DNA from 2 places in the Halobacillus sp. Marseille-Q1614 genome. Region 1 is predicted to be linked to the other one. Evidence: predicted binding sites of a transcription regulator. Region 1 holds the regulator's gene; the other holds the start of a gene.
The links. The regulator Rex, encoded in region 1, represses fermentation and respiration genes when NADH is low (regulators of the CRP and FNR family bind a similar motif). The targets are predictions, from matches to a motif close to TTGTGAAATATTTCACAA.
Positions count from the first base shown of each region.

Region 2: HUS26_RS15075 (L-lactate dehydrogenase) is a predicted target of Rex. The motif match lies at 2,043-2,060, and genes of this name have one in related genera.

Region 1 covers NZ_CADDWH010000001.1:2,835,006-2,838,420, reverse strand. Annotated here, with positions in the region: gene HUS26_RS14060 (ABC-F family ATP-binding cassette domain-containing protein) at 1-262, opposite strand, end outside; gene moaC (cyclic pyranopterin monophosphate synthase MoaC) at 423-908, shown strand; gene HUS26_RS14050 (redox-sensing transcriptional repressor Rex) at 929-1,588, shown strand; gene HUS26_RS14045 (MmcQ/YjbR family DNA-binding protein) at 1,756-2,115, shown strand; gene HUS26_RS14040 (class I SAM-dependent methyltransferase) at 2,210-2,833, shown strand; partial or broken gene HUS26_RS14035 (DUF1572 family protein) at 2,891-3,335, shown strand; gene HUS26_RS20285 (hypothetical protein) at 3,271-3,415, shown strand, end outside.
Region 2 covers NZ_CADDWH010000001.1:3,023,677-3,027,091, reverse strand. Annotated here, with positions in the region: gene HUS26_RS15080 (glycosyltransferase family 4 protein) at 1-977, shown strand, start outside; gene HUS26_RS15075 (L-lactate dehydrogenase) at 1,028-1,996, opposite strand; gene HUS26_RS15070 (ROK family protein) at 2,154-2,255, opposite strand; partial or broken gene HUS26_RS15065 (xylose isomerase) at 2,311-2,838, shown strand; partial or broken gene xylB (xylulokinase) at 2,843-3,415, shown strand, end outside.

The DNA of each region.
Region 1 (3,415 bases):
CCATCTCGCTCCAGATCGAATCGCTCGATTGCAGGCCGGTATTCTGCGCCAGGTAGCCAAGGGTTACTTCTTTTGGTTTGAAAATATCGCCGCTGTCATAGCTCATTTCCCCAGCCATCATTTTAAGCAGCGTACTCTTGCCGGCACCGTTACGGCCGACAATCGCGATACGGTCATTTTTCTGTACTTCTAATTTTATATTCTCTAAAATCAACTCAGCACCAAAACGCTTCGTTAATTGATTTAATTGCATGAGAATCATGTAGTTTCACCTCAGTCAAGATAAGTGTATCCTATGTAGGATCAGAGGATCAAGGACAGGTACTCGAGATTGTGAAACACTTAACGACTTCTATTTGATTTTTTGGTAAAATAAGAGTACTGTTTCAAGTAACAACATGCTAGCAAAAGGAGTCAGACGGATGGCAGATTTCACTCACTTTAATGAACAAGGACGAGCCCGCATGGTGGATATCTCCGCTAAGGGAGACACGGTGCGTACAGCGGTTGCACGCACGAGTGTCGAAGTGAATGGAGAGATTTATCATAAGATTACCCATGATGAAATGGAAAAAGGCGACGTACTCGCTGTCGCTCAGGTAGCGGGCATCATGGCTGCTAAGAAAACACCCGATTGGATCCCGATGTGCCATCCTTTATCACTAAAAGGCGTAGACATTACGTTTCAATGGGACGTAGACGCAGGCTATCGATTAATCATTTACGCTTCTGTTAAAACAAAAGGAAGCACAGGAGTTGAAATGGAAGCGTTAACGGCCGCATCCGCCACCGCCCTGACGGTTTACGACATGTGCAAAGCGGTCGATAAAGGGATGGTCATCGGTCCCACTTGCCTTGAGGAGAAAACAGGCGGGAAAAACGGGGATTACCGGAGAAGCGATCGGTAAAAGGAGGGTCCTTCAAGCAAATGGATATCGAAAATCAAAAAATACCACAAGCTACAGCAAAGCGTTTGCCGCTATATTACAGATTTATTAACAACCTGCACAGCCAGGGCAAGCTGCGCGTCTCCTCAAAAGAACTCAGCGAAGCTGTGAAAGTCGATTCCGCGACAATCCGCAGAGATTTCTCCTACTTCGGAGCCCTCGGAAAAAAAGGCTACGGCTACAACGTTGAACACCTGTTGTCCTTTTTTAGAAAAACACTGGATCAGGATGAAACGACCAACGTTGCCCTGATCGGTGTCGGAAACCTCGGAACCGCATTTTTAAACTATAACTTTACGAAAAACAATAATACGAAAATCAAAGTCGCCTTTGATGCTGATGAGAAGCGGGTCGGAGAAACGGTTGGCGGTGTGCCGATTAAGCACATCGACGAGCTCGAGGATTATATGGACAACATCTCGGTTGCCATCCTGACTGTTCCGGTATCAGCCGCACAGGGAATTGCTGACCGTCTCGTGGATGCTGGCATTTCCGGCGTTCTGAACTTTACGCCAGCAAGGATTACCGTACCAGCAAGCGTACGCGTCCATCACATCGATCTCGCGGTTGAACTGCAGGCGCTCGTCTATTTTCTAAAACACTACCCGCTAGATGGGGAATCAGAAGAGGATAACCAATAAGGTTATCCTCTTTTTTTTTCGTTAGGAGCTGGTACGTGCGGAGGAGGCGGTCATTTCGCACGTATTTTCCAATTTTTGCTATTTCATAAAAATGTAAATCCAGCCGTCTATAGCCGGAAAACGTTTTTAACTGTAAAATATAAGAAAAAAGGCAGGGAGGGACCCTGATGAAAGAGCATATCCACAGGTATTGCATGAAATTAAAAGGTACAACTCATGATTATAAGGAAGAATGGAGCGCTGACCGCTACCACGTCGGCGCAAAAATGTACGCCATGGTTGGCGGCGACTCAGAAAGGACACCGATCATTTCGTTAAAATGCGACCCCGAACGAGCCGAGGTGCTGCGCGATACATATGAAGGCATCATCCCCGGCTATTACATGAACAAAACGCACTGGAACTCGATCTACCTGGAGGCCGACCTCCCCGATGGCTTGTTGGAAGAACTGATTTCTCATTCGCACACGTTAGTTTTTAACAAGCTGACGAAGAAGCTGCAGAAACAGATCACTGAAGCGGACTAAAACAATTATGAATGGTTTATTTGCTAGGTTGGATTTCAAGGGAATACTTGTCTAATTCACTTTACACTTCCATTAAAAAGAAGGGAGAATAAAAATGATTACCAAGATGAAGGCTTTAATAGATAACCAGTATGGTAAACCACGCGGATTACTAGGAATGTATTTTGGCGAAAAAATGGTCAGGCAGCATAAACCAGAAACATTATGGACCATTGAATTACTAAGAAATATAGAAGATAAAAGTGTGTTAGAGCTGGGGTGCGGCGCGGGATATGCCATGAAGCATATATTAAGCCGAGATAATGTTAAGGAAGCGGTAGGAATTGATCTTTCCCCGGTTCTCATTCGGTCAGCTGCCATGAGAAATAAAAAAGCAGTCATTGAAGGAAGAGCTAAATTAGTTGAAGGAGATGTAAAACAACTCCCATTCCAAAGTGAACATTTTAATAAGGTGTTCAGCATTCATTCCATTTATTTCTGGGATCAGCTTCCTGATACAGTCTCTGAAATCCATCGGGTCCTTAAACCGGGAGGGTCTTTCATCATAACTCTTAGTGATGGAAAAGACGATGAAAAGTGGGAAGGAATAGAAAGTTTAATGAAAGACAAATTTATCCCTCTAGCAAGGGAACGGGGGTTTCACAATGTCGAGCTTGTAAGAGGTCCACATTCCAGGCATTATCATACGGCTGCTATCCTAGGAGAAAAGAGGCTTTAATAAGAATCAACCTTTTACCCATAAAGGAGGAACCTAATGAATATTGCGAATGAATAATTGAAAACCATTCAAAACAGGTTTCAAAGTGTAAAAGACGTTGGAGATCAGGCGATTCAACAGCTGGCTGAGGACGACATCTACTGGAGATTAAACGAAGAATCAAATAATATTACCATTATCATCAAACATCTAACCGGCAATATGGTTTCACGCTGGACAGACTTTTTAACGTCTGATGGAGAAAAAGACTACAGAAATCGGGATGAGGAATTTGAGGATACCATCACCTCTAAACAAGAAATGATGGAAGTGTGGGACAAAGGATGGACTGTACTTTTTGGTGCATAAGTTAACGAAAGAAGATCTGTTAAAAACCGTAATGATTCGCAGTGAAAAACATTCAGTCGTTGATGCCATCGAGAGACAGATGGCACATTATGCTTATCACGTATATGAAAGTTATCGATATGGGAGGAGCCCATTCTCAAGGAGGATCGGCTAAAGTAGCAAACAGTGTGACATCCAACAATGCTTGGCATTCAGGAATCATTAAAAGAAACGACAGGGATGGATTTAAAAGCG
Region 2 (3,415 bases), 190 kb from region 1:
GCGAAGAAGGAGCAGAGGCTGTCCGGAAGGTTGATAAAATTATTACGATCAGTAATTATATTGGTGACACGATCAAAGGGTTCTTTCCAGAAGCAGCCCCTAAGCTGCAGACTATTTATTCAGGCGTAGATTTGGACCGTTTCGTTCCGGTTTATTCAAGCCAGGCAAGAGAAATGAGAAACAGATTGCGGACAGAGCACAATTTAACAAATAAAAAAGTGATCCTGTACGCAGGCAGGCTTTCACCTAATAAAGGAATCGATGTCCTCGTCCGTGCCATCCCTGAATTGGCGAAGAAGAATGAAGATATCGCACTCGTAATTATGGGGAGTAAATGGTTTAGCGATGATGGGATTTCCGATTATATCGCGTACGTACGGGCGCTCGCTGAAAGGCTGCCAATCCCTGTAGTCCTCACAGGCTTTGTGTCACCCGATAAAATTCACGAATGGTTTGCCGCGGCTGATGTTTTTGTATGTACGTCCCAGTGGCAGGAGCCTCTGGCACGTGTGCATTACGAAGCTATGGCTGCTGGTCTGCCTATCGTTACTACGAATCGTGGAGGAAATAAGGAAGTCATTGACATTCATAAAAATGGTCTCGTCGTTGAAAATCCTCAGGATCCGGGAGAGTTTGTCCAGCATATTTCCTATCTTCTCTCCAACACTGGATTAAGGGAAGAGATGGGAAGATACGGGCGGGCGCTCGCTGAAAAACATTATTCCTGGGATCGGGTCGTTCAGGATATTTCACTAGTTTGGGAGCATGTAGAGCGTTCAGAAAGTGAGGAACAAATCGCGGCTGTAAATAGAGAGGAATTCTATTTAGAGTCAGCAGCTGATGAATTCGGTGAATCTTCATTTATTCCGCACTTGGATGAAGAAATGGAGGCAGCATCAGAGACAGGCGTCATGAGCTTTAAGTCCGCCTGTTTAATAATGTTGTATTTCTATTTAAAAGCGAAACGGATGAGGTAGTTCATGAAAAACCCCCAGGCGGTAGTAATCACCTGGGGGTTTATTAATTATTAAAGGTACTGTTTTAATGCCGGATTCATCGTCGCTTTTAAAGTGCTGATGCTGTGATCAAACTGCTGCTGTTCTTTAGCGGACAGTTTCATTTCAAGCACCTCACGGATACCTTGGCGGTTCACAATAGTTGGTACTCCGGCATAAACATCCTCGGCTCCATACTCGCCGTTAAGATGAGCACTTACGGTTAAAATACTGTTTTCATTACTCAGGATCGCTTTCGTAATTCGGACAAGGCTCATCGCAATCCCGTAATGGGTCGCTCCTTTTTTCTGAATGATCTGATAGGCCGCATCTCTTACATTTTCGAAGATATGATCGAGGTCCTTATCATGATAATCAGCTTTCGTTTCAATATATTTAGAAATTGGGACACCGCCGATAGTGGCATTGCTCCAGACTGGAAGCTCGGTATCACCGTGCTCGCCAATAATATAGGCATGCACATTTTGCGTAGCGACGTTGAAGTAGTCACTTAGCAGATAGCGGAACCGTGCGGTATCTAACGTAGTACCGCTGCCAATCACACGTTCTTTTGGCAGGCCGCTGAACACTTGAGTGGCTTGGGTTAGTATATCTACTGGGTTAGTAGCCACCAGGAAAATACCGTCAAATCCACTCTTCATCACGTCATCTACGATTCCCTTAAAGATTTTCATGTTTTTCTCTACAAGGTCAAGCCTGGTTTCCCCAGGTTTCTGGTTGGCTCCTGCACAGATACATACAATGTCTGCATCCAGGCAGTCGTTATAATCTCCATACCAAGTGTTTGTTGAGGAAGGGGAAAAGGCCTTCCCATGGTTAAGGTCCATCGCATCGCCGATCGCTTTTTCTTTATCTAAATCAATAATTACTAATTCTTCAATTACAGCCTGGTTAATTAAAGCAAAGGCATAGCTGCTTCCAACTAAACCTGCACCAATTAATACAACACGATTAACTTTTTCTTTTCTTGGACTATTCATTAACCGATCACTCCTATAGTAGGTTGGAAATCATTTCATGTCTATATTGTGCAATATTTCACAAAGTTTTTCAACCCCTTTTGCTAACATTTCTGTATTTACGAGAAAAAGAGAACATTCGGAAACAAGGGATCTTCAAAACTGAAGGCCGCCATTCCTAAAGCTCTTTCATTATTCCTTTGAAGTCAATATTCTGCCAGCCCAGATTAGGTGTAAACAATATTTTCCCCTGTTTGTCTACAGATCCTGGAACGCCGATGCCAATACCGGCAATATGGTATTCACTTGACGGTGCGGCAGCCGCCGCTCGATTTGCGAACCACGCGACACTAGCAGGCCATACATTTGAACATGAACTTCGTTATGCCCGTGTCAACAACCTGCTTGGCTCAGTAGATGCCAACCAGGGCCATCCCCTGCTGGGCTGGGATACCGATGATTTCCCGACGGACTTATATTCTACAACATTAGCCATGTATGAAATTATTAAAAATGGCGGCTTAGGCCGGGGCGGATTGAACTTTGATGCAAAAGTGCGTCGTGGATCGTTTACACGGGAAGACCTCTTCCTGGCTCATATTGCCGGTATGGATGCTTTCGCAGTAGGGCTGCGAGTAGCTCAGAAGCTGATCGATGATAAAGTTCTTGATGGAATTGTGGAAGATCGTTACAGCAGCTTCAAAGAGGGTATAGGAAAAGAAATTGTAGAAGGAACGACGGACCTTTATAAGCTTGAGCAGCATGCTTTGCAGCTTGATGAAATTAAGCATGAGTCCGGCCTTTTAGAGCTTATCAAATCAAACATCAACCAATATCTATTAAAAGCCTACGCAGGAGAGTAATCGTATGAAATATGTAATTGGGATTGATCTTGGGACTAGTGCCGTAAAGCTTTTACTAGTGAACCAAAAAGGAAAAATTGAACATGAAGTCTCCAAGTCCTATCACTGATTCAGGAGCAAAATGGTTACAGTGAACAGGATCCAAAAAACTGGGTGGATCAGACACTTGATGGATTAAAAGATTTAGTTCAGGAGTTTAACGGCCATGTGGAAGATATAGAAGGTATAAGTTTTTCCGGGCAGATGCACGGGCTTTTCCTTCTCGATGAAAACCATGAAGTTTTAAGGCCTGCGATTCTTTGGAATGATACGAGAACGACCGATCAGTGCCGGCAGATTTATGAAACGCTTGGAGAGAATAAGCTGCTTGAAATTACTAAAAACCCGGCACTTGAAGGCTTTACACTGCCGAAAATCTTATGGGTGCAGGAAAATGAACCGGAGATTTTTGAAAAAGCAAAGACGTTCCTACTGCCTAAAGACTATTTACGCTATAAGCTGACAGGACAGATTCACATGGATTATTCCGACGCTGCCGGCACTTTGTTGTTAGCTATCGAAGAAAATATGTGGAGTG